DNA from 2 places in the Streptomyces gobitricini genome. Region 2 is predicted to be linked to the other one. Evidence: riboswitches for the same ligand, from Rfam matches in the RefSeq annotation. Region 2 holds a riboswitch; the other holds the start of a gene.
The links. A riboswitch is a leader RNA that binds a small molecule or an ion and turns the genes downstream of it on or off. The one in region 2 is predicted to bind cobalamin.
Positions count from the first base shown of each region.

Region 1: it holds a riboswitch for cobalamin, as region 2 does, so the genes downstream of both, ABD347_RS16220 (ABC transporter substrate-binding protein) here and ABD347_RS13160 (energy-coupling factor ABC transporter permease) in region 2, are expected to answer to the same signal.

Region 1 is NZ_BAAASR010000018.1:173,384-176,660, forward strand. Features, by position in the region: gene ABD347_RS16210 (VOC family protein) at 64-411, shown strand; gene ABD347_RS16215 ((2Fe-2S)-binding protein) at 543-1,256, opposite strand; cobalamin riboswitch at 1,395-1,564, opposite strand; cobalamin riboswitch at 1,712-1,893, shown strand; gene ABD347_RS16220 (ABC transporter substrate-binding protein) at 1,924-2,964, shown strand; gene ABD347_RS16225 (FecCD family ABC transporter permease) at 2,961-3,277, shown strand, end outside.
Region 2 is NZ_BAAASR010000015.1:136,424-139,700, forward strand. Features, by position in the region: gene dhaK (dihydroxyacetone kinase subunit DhaK) at 1-14, shown strand, start outside; gene dhaL (dihydroxyacetone kinase subunit DhaL) at 23-640, shown strand; gene ABD347_RS13155 (PTS-dependent dihydroxyacetone kinase phosphotransferase subunit DhaM) at 637-1,041, shown strand; cobalamin riboswitch at 1,109-1,313, shown strand; gene ABD347_RS13160 (energy-coupling factor ABC transporter permease) at 1,344-2,027, shown strand; gene ABD347_RS13165 (energy-coupling factor ABC transporter substrate-binding protein) at 2,024-2,497, shown strand; gene cbiQ (cobalt ECF transporter T component CbiQ) at 2,504-3,253, shown strand; gene ABD347_RS13175 (energy-coupling factor ABC transporter ATP-binding protein) at 3,253-3,277, shown strand, end outside.

The sequences.
Region 1 (3,277 bases), on a different contig from region 2:
ACGGACGTGCCGTAGTACTTCTGGGGAGACCAGAGACACGTTTGTTCTCGATCGGAGTCATCGATGGCTGTTCGCCGTGTCGTGCCCAACATCCAGTCGGAGGCTGCGCAGGAGAGCCGGGAGTTCTATGGCCTGCTGGGCTTCGAGGAGGTCATGAACCACGGCTGGATCATGACGCTCGCCTCCCCGTCCGTCCCGGCAGCGCAGGTCAGCGTCATGACCAGTGACAAGACCGCGCCTGTCACCGCCGACATGAGCGTCGAGGTGGACGACGTGGATGCGGCTTACGCGGTCATGCGGCAGAGCGGTGCGGAGATCCTGCACCCCCTACAGGATGAGGAGTGGGGCGTACGGCGGTTCTTCGTCCGCGATCCCAGCGGACGGGTGGTCAATGTGCTGGGCCACCGCTGACAGCCTCTCCCGCACCCTGGTGAAGGTGCTGGTCACTGCCATCTGTCAAGAGTTGTCCCGCAACCGATCTTGGCTGAAGGTGGTTGGTCAGGGCTGGATCCTGGTTGACTGCCGGCCCTGACGCGGTGCCGTCATGAACCGCCGCTTCCGTGCCGCGGCCTCTCGCCTTCGAGCACGCAGTCGCCGCAGAATCCGTTCCCAGGGACCCGGTAGTAGAGGCAGCAACTGTTGCGGCGGTAGGCGAGGGGGTCGACGGTGAGGACGCCCGCACTCGCGAGCGGTTCCCGCGCCAGCAGGGCGGCGGCGACCGGGAGCGGTGACCGCGGGGCGTCCGGGACGCGGGCGAGCAGCACCCGTACGGCGCCGACGAGCGCGGAGGCGGTGTTGCCGTGCAGGATCCTGGGCGAAAGGCCGAAGTCCCGCCGGAGGGCGTCGCCCAGCGGCAGCAGATGCCGTACGACGACGGTCTCGTACAGCGCGGCGGGCAGGTCCCCGGCGGTCGCGGCGGGCACCTGCGGAAGCCAGAGCTCGATCGGGCCGGACTCCGGGGTGCGCCACCACACCCGCTCGGGTGTCAGGTCCGTGGCCCGGCCGGTCAGTGTGGCCGTGGCGAGCGCGACGGACCACAGGCGGGCGGCCGTGCCGATGTGGAGCGTCGAGGCCGCGACGCGCCGCTGGTCGGTGCCGAGCCGGCGGGCCGTCTCCGCCACGTACGCCGCCAAGGGCGCCGGGTCGTGGTGGAGCGCGGTGAACGGCCGGAAGTCGCCGGCGTCGGCACGTGGGCCGCTGGACACGGCGAAGTAGGGGCCGACGGCGGCGACCCTGACGAGCGTGCCGTCGGTCACCGTCTGCGCACCGTGCGGGCCGGGTAGTGGCCGTGCCGGGGGTGGCGCGCCGGTGACGCGGGTGACGCCGGGGCGCGCGGAAGAGGGTGGGGGTGGGCACACAGGTGCCACCGTCCTCTCTCGGGGAGATCCGCCCCGGTACGTCGGGGTGCGACGGCGTGAGTCTCCTGACTCGGGATCGACGCTCCCCCGGTCTTCCCAGCCCCTGGGGGACGGTGACCGTGGCGGGTTCGCTCCCCCTTCACAGTGGCGGTACCGTGCCGGATTCCCACCGGCTTCCTCGTTCCGCCGTCGCGGGCCAGGTGGCAGGATCCCAGACGGGCCGTATACCGCGCCAGGGCTTTCCACCGCTACGGCCAGAAACAGGCCGACGGCGGCCATGGCCCTGTCGTGGCGGGTGGCACCTTCCCAGGGGCGCACGGTTCCGGCCATGCGCCCTTTCACCCGTCCGCCACATTTACGTAAGATCATCTGGTCATCACCGCGACGGGAGACAGGAAGCCGGTGCGATTCCGGCACGGTCCCGCCACTGTGACCGGGGAGTGCACCCCTTCAGTACGCCACTGCGCACCGCGCGGGAAGGCGGGGGGAACGTCGATCCGGGAGTCAGGACACTGGCCTGTCGCGGGCCCGTTCCGAGGAGCGCGGACTCCCCAGGAGGCTTTACGTGTACGACGGCACGCCCCGTCCTGTCTCTCCCCCGCCCGTTTCCCGCCGCCGCGCCCTGCGCGCCGCGGCCGTCTCGCTCGCCCTGTCCACCGCCCTGCTGGCCGGCTGCGCCGCGGGCACCGGTTCCGGGCACCGGCCGAAGGCGGAGTCGTCACCGGTCAAGGGCTTCCCGGTCACCGTCGACAACTGCGGCACCAGCACCACCTACCGGAAGCCGCCCGCCCGTGTGGTCACCATCCACCAGCACCCCGCCGAGCTGATGCTGGCCCTCGGGCTGAAGGACCGGCTGGTCGGCACGGCGTTCCCCGACTCGGCAGTCCTTCCGCACCTGAGAAAGGACTACGAGGCGGTCCCCGAACTGGCGAAGAAGGAGCCGTCCTTCGAGACCGTCCTCGACGCCGAGCCCGACTTCGTCTACGGCGGCTACGGCAGCGCGTTCGCCGAGAACGAGGGGCGGTCGCGCACGGCGTTCGCGGACGCCGGCATCGACACCTACCTGAACCGGGAGTACTGCGGCAAGAAGCAAGTGTCGATGAAGGACACCTACGACGAGATCCGCACGATCGGCTCCGTGTTCGGGGTGCCGGAGCGGGCCGACCGGCTGGTGGCCGACCTCCGGGGCCGCGTCGACAGGGCGGCGGCGGCCGTGAAGGGTGCGCCGGCCGTGCCGGTGTTCGTCTACGACAGCGGTGACAAGGCGGCGTTCACCGCCGGCGGCAAGAGCCTCGGCACCGAGATCATCAGGCTCGCCGGCGGACGGAACGTCTTCGCCGACCTCGACGACGTCTTCGGCGACGCGTCCTGGGAGCAGGTCGTCGCCCGGAAGCCCGAGGTCATCGCGATCTACGACTACGCGGGCGCCGGAAGCGTCGAGCAGAAGAAGAAGTTCCTGCTCTCCCTGCCGGCTCTCGCCGACGTCCCCGCCATCAGGAACAAGCGCTTCGTCGTACTGCCGCTGACCGCGACCCTGATCGGCGTCCGCCCGCCGTACGCGGTCGAGGGCCTCGCACGCGCGCTCCACCCCGAGCGGTTCCGGTGACGGCGACCGCGCCGGCCGAGGCGGCCTCCCGCTCCGCGTCCGTCGGCAGGAGCGACGCACCAGGGCCACGGCGTGCTCCTTTCGCCCTGGTTCTGGGGGTACTCGGCGTCGCCCTCGCACTCTCCGCCGTCGCGGGAATGGCCATCGGCTCGGTGCACGTGCCGCCCGGCGAGGTGTGGGGCATCGTGACGCACGCCCTGGGTCTGGACCGGCACGAACCGGTCTGGTCACGGGCGCGCGAGACGATCGTCCTCGATGTACGGGCGCCGCGCGTGCTGCTCGGGGCGCTGGCGGGAGCGGGGCTGGCGGTGGT
Region 2 (3,277 bases):
GGTGGGGAGTGTGAGGGCCGTGATGCTCGACGCGGAGTTCTTCCGGCGCTGGATGACCGGCGCGGCGGCGGCCGTGGACCGTGAGGCGGACCGGCTCACCGAGCTCGACTCGGCGATCGGGGACGCCGACCACGGCGCGAATCTGCGACGCGGTTTCGCCGCGGTGGTCACGGCGCTGGAAGGTGAGCCGTCCGGGACGCCGGGATCGCTGCTGACGCTCGCGGGGCGGGAACTGATCTCGACGGTCGGTGGCGCGTCGGGCCCGTTGTACGGGACGCTGCTGCGGCGCACCGGCAAGGCGCTCGGCGCCGCCGACGAGGTCGCGCCCGTCCAGCTGGCCGAGGCGCTGCGCGTGGGCGTGGCGGCCGTGGCGCAGCTCGGCGGGGCGAAGGCCGGGGACAAGACGATGCTGGACGCGCTGGAGCCGGCGGTCGAGGCGATGGCCGAGTCGCTCGGCGAGTCGTTCGCGGCGGCGGCGGAGGCCGCGGACCGGGGCGCCCTCGCGACCGTACCGATGCGGGCCCGCAAGGGCAGGGCCAGTTACCTCGGGGAGCGCAGCGTGGGGCACCAGGACCCGGGCGCGACGTCCTCGGCGCTGCTGATCGCCGCGCTCGCCGCCGCGGCGGAGGAGGCACGGTGAGCGCGCGGGTGGGCATCGTGCTGGTCTCGCACAGCGCGGCGGTCGCCGACTCGGTCGCCGGGCTGGCGCGGGGTCTCGCCGGGGGCGGGGAGACCGCTCCGGTGGCGGCGGCGGGCGGTACGCCGGACGGCGGGCTGGGCACCAGCGCGGAGCTGATCACGCGGGCGGCGACGGCGGTCGACGGCGGGGCGGGCGTGGCGGTCCTGGTGGACCTGGGCAGCGCCGTGCTGACGGTGAAGGCGCTGCTCGCGGAGGGCGACGAGCTGCCCGACGGCACGCGGCTGGTGGACGCGCCGTTCGTGGAGGGCGCGGTGGCGGCGGTGGTCACCGCGTCGGCGGGCGGTGACCTGGACGCGGTGGTCGCGGCCGCGTCGGAGGCGTACGGCTACCGCAAGGAGTAAGGCGCGCCCGCGGGGTGGAGCCGGGCCGTGCGCCGACGCGCGGCTTGTGATGTACCTGGTCAACGCACTAGTGTCGCAGGGCCTTGGTGTACGGGAAACCGGTGCGGTACCGGTGCGGCCCTCGCCACTGTGATCGGGAAGTCCGGCTCCACCCCCCGGGGACCATCTCGGGAAGCCACTGGAACGCCGCGGGAGACCGCGGGGTCCGGGAAGGCGGAGTCGCGGCGGCATGACCCGTCAGCCAGGAGACCGGCCAGGGCGCGTTGTCCATCCACGAGGTGCTGGAGAGGGTCTCCCCCAACATGCATATCGCCGAGGGCTATCTGCCCCCCGTGCACGCGGCCGCCTGGAGCGTGGCGGCCGCCCCCTTCGTCGTCCACGGCGTCCGGGCCCTGACCCGTGAGGTCAGGGCCAATCCCGAATCGACTCTCCTGCTCGGCGCGGCCGGCGCCTTCACTTTCGTCCTCTCGGCCCTCAAGCTCCCGTCGGTGACGGGGAGTTGCTCCCACCCGACCGGTACGGGGCTGGGCGCGATCCTGTTCCGGCCGCCGATCATGGCGGTGCTCGGCACCATCACCCTGCTGTTCCAGGCGCTGCTGCTGGCGCACGGCGGCCTGACGACGCTGGGCGCCAACGTCTTCTCGATGGCTGTCGTCGGCCCGTGGGCCGGCTTCGGGGTGTACTGGCTGCTGCGCCGCTTCGAGGTGCCGCTGATGGTGAGCGTGTTCTTCGGGGCCTTCGTGGCCGACCTGTCCACGTACTGCGTCACCAGCGTGCAGCTCGCGCTCGCCTTCCCGGACCCGAGCAGCGGTCTCGTCGGTTCTCTGGCGAAGTTCGGCGGGATCTTCGCGGTGACGCAGATCCCGCTGGCCGTCAGCGAGGGGCTGCTCACCGTGCTGGTGATGCGGCTGCTGACGCGGTCCAGCAAGGGGGATCTCGTCCGGCTCGGCGTGGTGTCCGTGAAGAAGGAGGCCGTGGCGCGATGAGCCGTGACGCCAGGATCAACACGCTGCTGCTGCTCGTCGTGGCCGCGCTCGCCGTCCTCCCGCTGGCCCTGGGGATGGGTGACCACAGGGAGGAGCCGTTCGCGGGCGCCGACGCGCAGGCGGAGACGGCGATCACCGAGACGAACCCGGACTACGAGCCGTGGTTCAGTCCGCTGTACGAACCCCCGTCCGGCGAGATCGAGTCGGCGCTGTTCTCGCTGCAGGCCGCTCTGGGCGCCGGTGTGCTGGCGTACTACTTCGGCCTGCGGCGCGGGCGTCGGCAGGGTGAGGCGCGGGCGCGTACCGGGTCTCCTGCCGGATCCCGCGACGGATCCCGCAACGGATCCCCCGACGGATCCTCCGACGGGGACGACCCGGTGAAGCCCGCGGGCGCTGAACCTCCGGTCACGGAACCTCCGGTCGCCGGTCCGGCCGGTGCCGACGCCGGTGTGCCCCGGCCTTCCGCCTAGCCGCCGGTGCTGCCGATCGACGCGGCGGCGCACAGCAGTCGCTGGCGCCGCCGCCATCCGGGCGAGAAGGCCCTGCTGGGCTTCGGTCTGACCGTGCTGGCCGTGTGCCTGCCGCCCTGGCCGGGGGCCGTGCTCGTCGCCGCCGCGACCCTCGCGGTGCTGCTGGGCCCGGCGGGGGTGGCGCCGCGGCAGCTGTGGCGGGCGTGGCGCATCCCACTGGGTTTCTGCGTAACGGGTGCGGTGCCCCTGCTGTTCCAGGTGGGCGGGGCGGGCGGGCTCGTCACGCTCGCCCCGGACGGGCCGGCGCACGCGGGCCAATTGCTGCTGCGTACGTCGGCCGCCTCGCTCGGCGTGCTGCTGTTCGCGTTCACCACGCCGGTGTGCGACGTGTTGCCCAGGCTGGTGCGGGCGGGGGTGCCGGCGCCGGTCGTCGACGTCGCGCTCGTGATGTACCGGATCAGTTTCCTGCTGCTGGACTCGGTCCGGCGGATCCGGGAGGCGCAGGCCGCGCGGCTCGGACTGACGAGCCGGGCGGCCGCCTGGCGTTCCCTGGCGGGCCTGGGAGCGACGGCGTTCGTACGCGCCTTCGACCGGGCGGCCCGGCTCCAGACGGGCCTGACCGGGCGCGGCTACGACGGCACCCTGCGCGTGCTGGTGCCGCGGACGGAGGTGTCCCGGCGGTTCCTGGGGGCGACCGGCGCGCTGCTCGCCGGGCTCGTCGCGCTCACTCTCGTACTCGAAAGGTTGCTGCCGTGATGCCTTCCGCCGTCGTGGAACTGC